Regions from separate parts of the Pseudomonas sp. McL0111 genome, predicted to be linked through region 1. Evidence: riboswitches for the same ligand, from Rfam matches in the RefSeq annotation. Region 1 holds a riboswitch; the other holds the start of a gene.
The links. Region 1 has a riboswitch for manganese ahead of mntP (manganese efflux pump MntP). Riboswitches for the same ligand answer to the same signal wherever they lie in the genome.

Region 1 (3,407 bases):
GCTGTACGGTTGGCAGGAGCGCGTCGAGAGCAACACCCTCGAAGTGCTGATCCATAACCTGCGCAAAAAACTCTCGACAGAGTTGATCCGCACCGTGCGCGGCGTCGGTTATGTGCTGGAGCTCAAACCATGAATTCGATCCGTACGCGCATCTTGGTGCCGGTACTGATTCTGCTGTTGATCGGCGATGTGCTGATCAGTTGGCTGGTGCTGCGCGACAGCCACCATGAAATCGAAGAAGTGTATGACGCCCAACTCGCGCAAAGCGCCCGTCTGCTGCAAGGCGTCCTGGCGCAACGCGCACCCGGCGACAACGACTGGGGGCGGTTGTATCAGGCGTTCGACGCAGCCATGAGCCGCGTCGGCGATGGCGAAGCGGCGCACCCTTACGAGACGCGCCTGACGTTCCAGGTCTGGCGCAGCGACGGCCAATTGTTGATGCGTTCTGCCGAAGCCCCGGAACTCAAGGAGCCGCCCACCACTTTCGGTTCGCATGACCTGGTGGAGAACGGCCGCGACTGGTGCGCCTTCCTGCTCAAGGACCCGCAACAGGGGTTGTTGATCTGGGTCGGCGAGCGCGACGACATTCGTCAGGATCTGATCGAACGCATCGTCGGCCATACCCTGTGGCCGAGCGTGATCGGTGTGCCGCTGCTGGCGGCGCTGATCTGGCTGACCATCGGTTGGGGCTTGCAGCCATTGCGCGCAATGGCACAAAGCATTCGCGGACGCGACACCGAGACGCTGAAACCGCTGCACCTCAGCCCCCTGCCCCACGATCTCGAACCGATGCAAACCGCGCTTAATCGCTTGCTGCAGCAGATCGACAATCTGCTGGCCCGGGAACGGCGCTTCATCGCTGACGCCGCCCATGAATTGCGCACGCCACTGGCGATCCTGCGCATACACGCACAAAACGCACAGTTGGCCGCCACGCCAGAGCAACGTGAGGAAGCGCTGGAGTTTCTGGTCAGCGCTGTGGATCGCGCCACGCGCATCGCCAGTCAACTGCTGACCATGGCGCGCATCGAACCACGCCTGGCCAACCCGGAAAGAAGCCCGGTGGAACTGACCGCGCTGGTGCGAGAAGAACTGGCTGAACTGGCGCCACTGGCGCTGGAAAAAGACGTCGAACTGATCCTCGACAGCGACCACCATTGCCCGGTGGAAACCGATCCGGTGGCGCTGGCCATCGCCCTGCAAAATCTGGTGACCAACGCGCTGAACTTCGCTCCGCCGGGCAGCGAAGTGCGCGTGCAGGTCCAGCCGCAAGCGTCCGGCGCGGTGTACATCAGCGTCGAAGACGCCGGCCCCGGCATCGATGAGCAAGAGTATGCGCGACTGTTCGAGCGTTTCTACAGCCACGGCCACGGCAATGGCGCCGGGCTGGGGCTGGCGATTGTGCAGATGATCGTCGGCAAGATCGGCAGCACGTTGCAGTTGTACAACCTGCCGCAGGGCGGTCTATGCGCGGAGCTGCGGATCAACGAAGCCCAACAATGTTGAGGCCTGACGCTACCTTCGTGGCGAGGGGATTTATCCCCGTTGGGTGCGAAGCGCCCCCCCCCGTTTTCCGAAAGAACGGGCCTGCTGCGCAGTCCAACGGGGATAAATCCCCTCGCCACAAAAGCAGATTGAAGTCTGTAAATCAGTATCAGTTTGCGATTTTAACGAAATTTTCATATTTGCCCGTCTACCATCACGCCCCTCGTTGGGGAGTAGCCTGCTTTCGATTCCGTCGAAAGCGTTCGTATCAACATTCTCGGCAACATGCCGTGGTGCGAACACCTTTTGGTTGGTGAGACCGACGACACATCCATGCCTAAAGTCGGGCGTGTGGTTGTGTCGTTGACTCATAGCCCGACTGGAAGTATTCCCGTGAATCCCGTTTCCCTCATATTCCTCGCTTTGGCCATGTCCACGGATGCGTTCGCAGCCGCCATCGGCAAAGGCTCGAGCCTGCACAAACCACGCCTGCGCGAAGCGCTGCGCACCGGTCTGATCTTCGGCGTCATCGAAGCCATCACCCCGATCATTGGCTGGCTGATCGGCCAGGCCGCTACCCGTTGGGTCGCTGAATGGGACCACTGGATCGCCTTCACCCTGCTGCTGATTCTCGGCCTGCACATGATCTACAACGGTCTGAAGCACGAAGAAGAGGAACAGGAAAAACCTGGCAAACACTCCTTCATGGTCCTCGCGGTCACCGCATTTGCGACCAGCATCGACGCCCTCGCCGTTGGCGTTGGTCTGGCGTTTGTCGATGTGAACATCTGGGTTGCGGCGGCGGCCATTGGCCTGGCAACCATGACCATGGTAACCATCGGTGTGATGCTTGGCCGAGTGCTGGGCACTATCGTCGGCAAGCGCGCGGAAATCGTCGGTGGTGTGGTGCTGATGATCGTCGGCGCGACGATTTTGTATGAGCACTTGTCCGTCTGATATCAGGCCTGAATCAGCTCCGCCAGTGTCAACGCGTTGCCTGACGCGGCGCCACTGGCGGTGTTGTCGAAGATGCACCAGACAGTGGCGCCTTCGGCAGCAGCTGATTGCATGTCTTGCGCCAACCTTTGCAAATACGACACGTCATAAGCGCTGTGATAAATCCGTGGCGAACCGTGCAATCGCCAGTACCTGACGTCCATCCATCCGTACGCTGAAGAATCAGTACTGATTCGTGAGGGATCGACCAAGGCTTGTGCGATTCGATAAGCCATCAACATCGGCTCGGCCGCCACCCACGATTCGTGTCGCGGCTCCAGCACCACCGTGCCGTCGAAGCGCTGTCGCAAATCTGCGAAAAATGCTTCGGCTATCCGTTGGTCAAACGCCAGCGACGGCGGCAACTGCACCAGCAGGCAGCCCAGTCGATCACCTAATCCACCGCACTGCCCCAGGAACTCATCGAGCGCCTCGGCACTGTCCGCCAATCGCAATTCATGGGTGATGTGCTTGGGCACTTTTACCGAAAAACGAAAGCCCTCAGGCACCGACGCCGCCCAGCGCTCATAAGTCTGCCGACGATGCGGACGATAGAACGAGCTGTTGATCTCCACGCCATTGAACCGCGCGGCATAACGCTGCAGATGCGTGCCCTCTGCCGGGAACTGCGGCCAATACTCTCGCCCCAGACTCCAGCCTGCGCAGCCGATGAACATCAAAAAAGCACCCTCGCCGCTTCCCGCATAAAGATTTCCACAGTCTTCGGCCCGATGCCTTCGAACTCTGCCAGACGCCGCTCAAAATCCGCTCGGTCAGCACTGGCTTCGACCATGTTGCTGATCTTCCCGGCGTATTCCTCGTTGAGCTTTTTCGCCAGCGCCAGCAAGCGCTCCGCCGTGGTTTCGTCGTAGCGCACGTAATGCGCCTCACCGAGCATGGCGACAAGTTGCCGGTGCGAGCAGTTC
Region 2 (3,407 bases), 2.6 Mb from region 1:
GTGCGCTGCTGCACCATGTCTTGAGTGCGGGCGCCGGAAAACAGCGCATACAGCACCAGCGCGGCAACCACGCTGAGCACGATGGCGCCGGCCAGGGCGGCCACGGAAAACTGGATCGACTTGAACTTCATGGGAGCTCCGCACGCAAGAGGACGTCTGCGCTGTTGTATCGGCAGCGGGCATTGCGCCATGAGTGGTGCGCGGGGCAATTGCGCGGGGATGTCGTAAACGGATCGCTGCATGACGCAGTGACGCAGGGCTTGTGCGGGTGTGTGAATTTTTTCCTACAGATGTGGCGGGTGTTTTCTGAAAGTAGCTACTGCACGTCTGTTGTATCTGGCGCCGATACAATTACCCGCCTAGGATACGCGGCATGTTTTCAGGGAGCTTTTGAATGAACAAGACATTGGTTGTAAGTGCACTGAGCGCGGCGCTGTTGCTGGCCGGTTGTCAGTCGGTCAACACCACCAGCGGCGGCGCCGTGGGTGTGGAGCGCAAGCAGTACATGTTCAGCATGCTGTCCTCGCAAGAGGTCGACCAGATGTATGCCCAGTCCTATCAGAAGACTGTCGGCGAAGCTTCCACCAAAGGTGTGCTGGACAAGACCAGCAGTGACGCCAAACGGGTTCAGGCAATTGCTGACCGTTTGATCGCCCAGGCACCGAACTTCCGTCCGGATGCGGCGCAGTGGAAATGGGAGGTCAATCTGATCAAGAGCGACGAACTCAACGCCAACTGCGGTCCTGGCGGCAAGATCATTTTCTACACCGGATTGATCGACAGCCTGAAACTCACCGACGATGAAATCGCCGCCGTCATGGGCCATGAAATCGCCCACGCCCTGCGCGAGCACGGTCGTGAAGCGATGTCCAAGGCCTATGGCATTGAAATGGCCAAGCAGGGCGCGGGTGCGTTGCTCGGTCTGGGGCAGGACAGTCTGGCGCTGGCCGACACCGTGGCCAACTACGGCATGACCTTGCCCAACAGTCGTGCCAACGAAAACGAAGCCGACCTGATCGGCCTTGAACTCGCAGCCCGCGCCGGTTACAACCCGAACGCGGCGATCACCTTGTGGAACAAGATGAGCAAGGCATCGGAAGGCTCACCGCCAGAGTTCATGAGCACTCACCCGGCGTCGGCCAGCCGAATTGCCTCGTTGCAGGCGGCGATTCCGAAGGTCATGCCGCTGTACGAACAAGCCCCTAAATCCTAGGATTCATGAGGGCCCTTTGTGGCGAGGGAGCTTGCTCCCGCTCGGCTGCGCAGCAGTCGTAAACCCAGTCAGTGCGGTCTGACTATTGAACCGCATTGGTCGAATTTGGGGCTGCTTCGCAACCCAGCGGGAGCAAGCTCCCCCGCCACAGATTCTGATCGGATCAGTAAACGGGGTTAAACCCAGCCACTGCTCTGCATCGCCTTGTACACCGCAACCACTGCCAGAATCATGAACGCCGAAGCCGCGAGGCGACGGATCAGGGTCAGTGGCAGTTTGTCTGCGGCAAAGTTACCCGCCAGAACCACTGGTACGTTGGCAATCAACATGCCTGCGGTGGTGCCGATAATCACCAGCCACAGATCCGGGTATTGCGCAGCGAGCATCACTGTCGCGACCTGAGTCTTGTCGCCCATTTCGGCAAGGAAGAATGCAATCAGCGTGGTCAGGAACGGCCCGAACTTGCGCGCGCTACTGGTTTCATCGTCGTCCATTTTGTCCGGGACCAAGGTCCACAGCGCGGTGGCGGTGAAGCTTGCGGCAAGAATCCAGTGCAGCGTCGCATTCGAGAAGAAGCTGCCGAACCAGGCGCCTACCGCACCGGCTGCTGCGTGGTTGGCCAGGGTGGCGGCGACGATGCCGGCGATGATCGGCCACGGTTTGCGGAAGCGGGCGGCGAGAATCAGCGCGAGCAGTTGCGTCTTGTCGCCGATTTCGGCCAAGGCAACGATTGCGGTGGGAACGAGTAACGAGTCCAGCATCAGGATTTCCTAAGGGGCGGGTCGACACGGCTATGACACGTACAGCCTTCCCGCCCCGGGTAAGGTGTTCGTGTCATAGGTCTTGTCAAACCCTGCGATCCGTCTGTTGCGGACGCTTGGGTCGCATACGCCATGATCTGAGGATCAAGTATGTTGACGTATGCCGGACGAGCATGGCGCTCGTGGGAGACTACTCCCCTAGGACGGAGCGGATTCTGCCTAGGCAGAATCCATTCGGCAAGTGCTAATTTTCAGCCGCGCTTGGCCCGGTAAATCCGGAAACCATTGCCTTCAGCCTTGATCGCACACACGCCAAGATGCTCTTCGATCAGCGGTTGGTACTTCAGGAAGCTGTTCGCAACCAAGCGCAGTTCGCCGCCGTTTTTCAGATGTTTTGCCGCTTTTCGCAGCAAGTTCTCGGTAGCGAAATAATCGGTGTGTACGCCGACATGGAACGGCGGGTTGCTCAGGATCGCGCTCAAACCCATCGGCGCGGCATCAATTCCGTCACCGGTCAGCACCTCGGCTTCCAGACCGTTGGCAGCCAATGTCAGACGACTGCTGGCGGCAGCGAAGGCATCGACGTCGAGCAACGTCACCTGGTTGTGCGGATAACGACGTTTGACCGCCGCGCCCAACACGCCGGCACCGCAACCGAAATCCAGCAGATGACCGCTTGGCAGTTTGTCCAGATGCTCCAGCAGCAGGGCGCTGCCGCGATCCAGTCGACCATGGCTGAACACGCCCGGCAGGCTGATGACTTTCAACGGGCCTTCGGCCAATGGCAGCTCGTAAGTTTGCGCCAGGCTTTCCAGCGATTTGGCTTCTGGAGCATTGGCCACGGTGACTTGCCACAGTTGGCAGTGACGCGCGCTGTCGAGCTTGCGCGGCTTGCCGAACGGGTTTAGTTGCTTGGATGCACCCTCGATGCCGCTGCGTTTTTCGCCGACCAGAAACACTTCGCGTCCGGCCAGACGTGCGGCCACGGCGTTGAGGATGTAGTCGGTCAGGTCCTTGGACTTGGGCAGAAACACCACCGCGCTGTCGAACTCGCGCTCCGGGACGTTCACGCCGAAATGGCTGCGGCCCTCGAAACGGGCGTCGAGCGCGGTTTGATCGCCGGCATGCCAGCACCAGCCGAATGAATTGGGCAGGCGTCCCAGCAGATCGTCGGCGGGCAAACCGGCCAACAACAACGAACCCTGGAATAACTCGGGCTGACGAAGCAGTACTTCACTGCGCGGGTCCATGACTGCTCCTTGAAAAAAAGTGCCGCAGTTTATCAACTGACGACCCGCAGCGCCTTAGCGCTGAAGAACGCCTGAGCGTTTTCGCTCAGTTGACCGACGATGCGTTGCCGCGCCTCGCGGCTGCCCCAGGCGTTGTGCGGCGTGACGATCAGACGCGGAATGTCCGCCGCCAACAGCGGATTG

Region 2: another riboswitch for manganese. It lies ahead of ACTWLJ_RS12120 (TMEM165/GDT1 family protein); the one in region 1 lies ahead of mntP (manganese efflux pump MntP).

What each region holds. Positions count from the first base shown of each region.
Region 1 is NZ_CP199585.1:5,239,935-5,243,341, forward strand. Features, by position in the region: gene ACTWLJ_RS23625 (response regulator) at 1-133, shown strand, start outside; gene ACTWLJ_RS23630 (ATP-binding protein) at 130-1,506, shown strand; yybP-ykoY riboswitch at 1,702-1,872, shown strand; gene mntP (manganese efflux pump MntP) at 1,879-2,442, shown strand; gene ACTWLJ_RS23640 (DUF72 domain-containing protein) at 2,445-3,158, opposite strand; gene ACTWLJ_RS23645 (DNA methylase) at 3,158-3,407, opposite strand, start outside.
Region 2 is NZ_CP199585.1:2,642,978-2,646,384, forward strand. Features, by position in the region: partial or broken gene ACTWLJ_RS12110 (HAMP domain-containing protein) at 1-242, opposite strand, end outside; gene ACTWLJ_RS12115 (M48 family metallopeptidase) at 395-1,213, shown strand; gene ACTWLJ_RS12120 (TMEM165/GDT1 family protein) at 1,390-1,974, opposite strand; yybP-ykoY riboswitch at 2,062-2,186, opposite strand; gene ACTWLJ_RS12125 (methyltransferase) at 2,226-3,224, opposite strand; gene ACTWLJ_RS12130 (2-hydroxyacid dehydrogenase) at 3,257-3,407, opposite strand, start outside.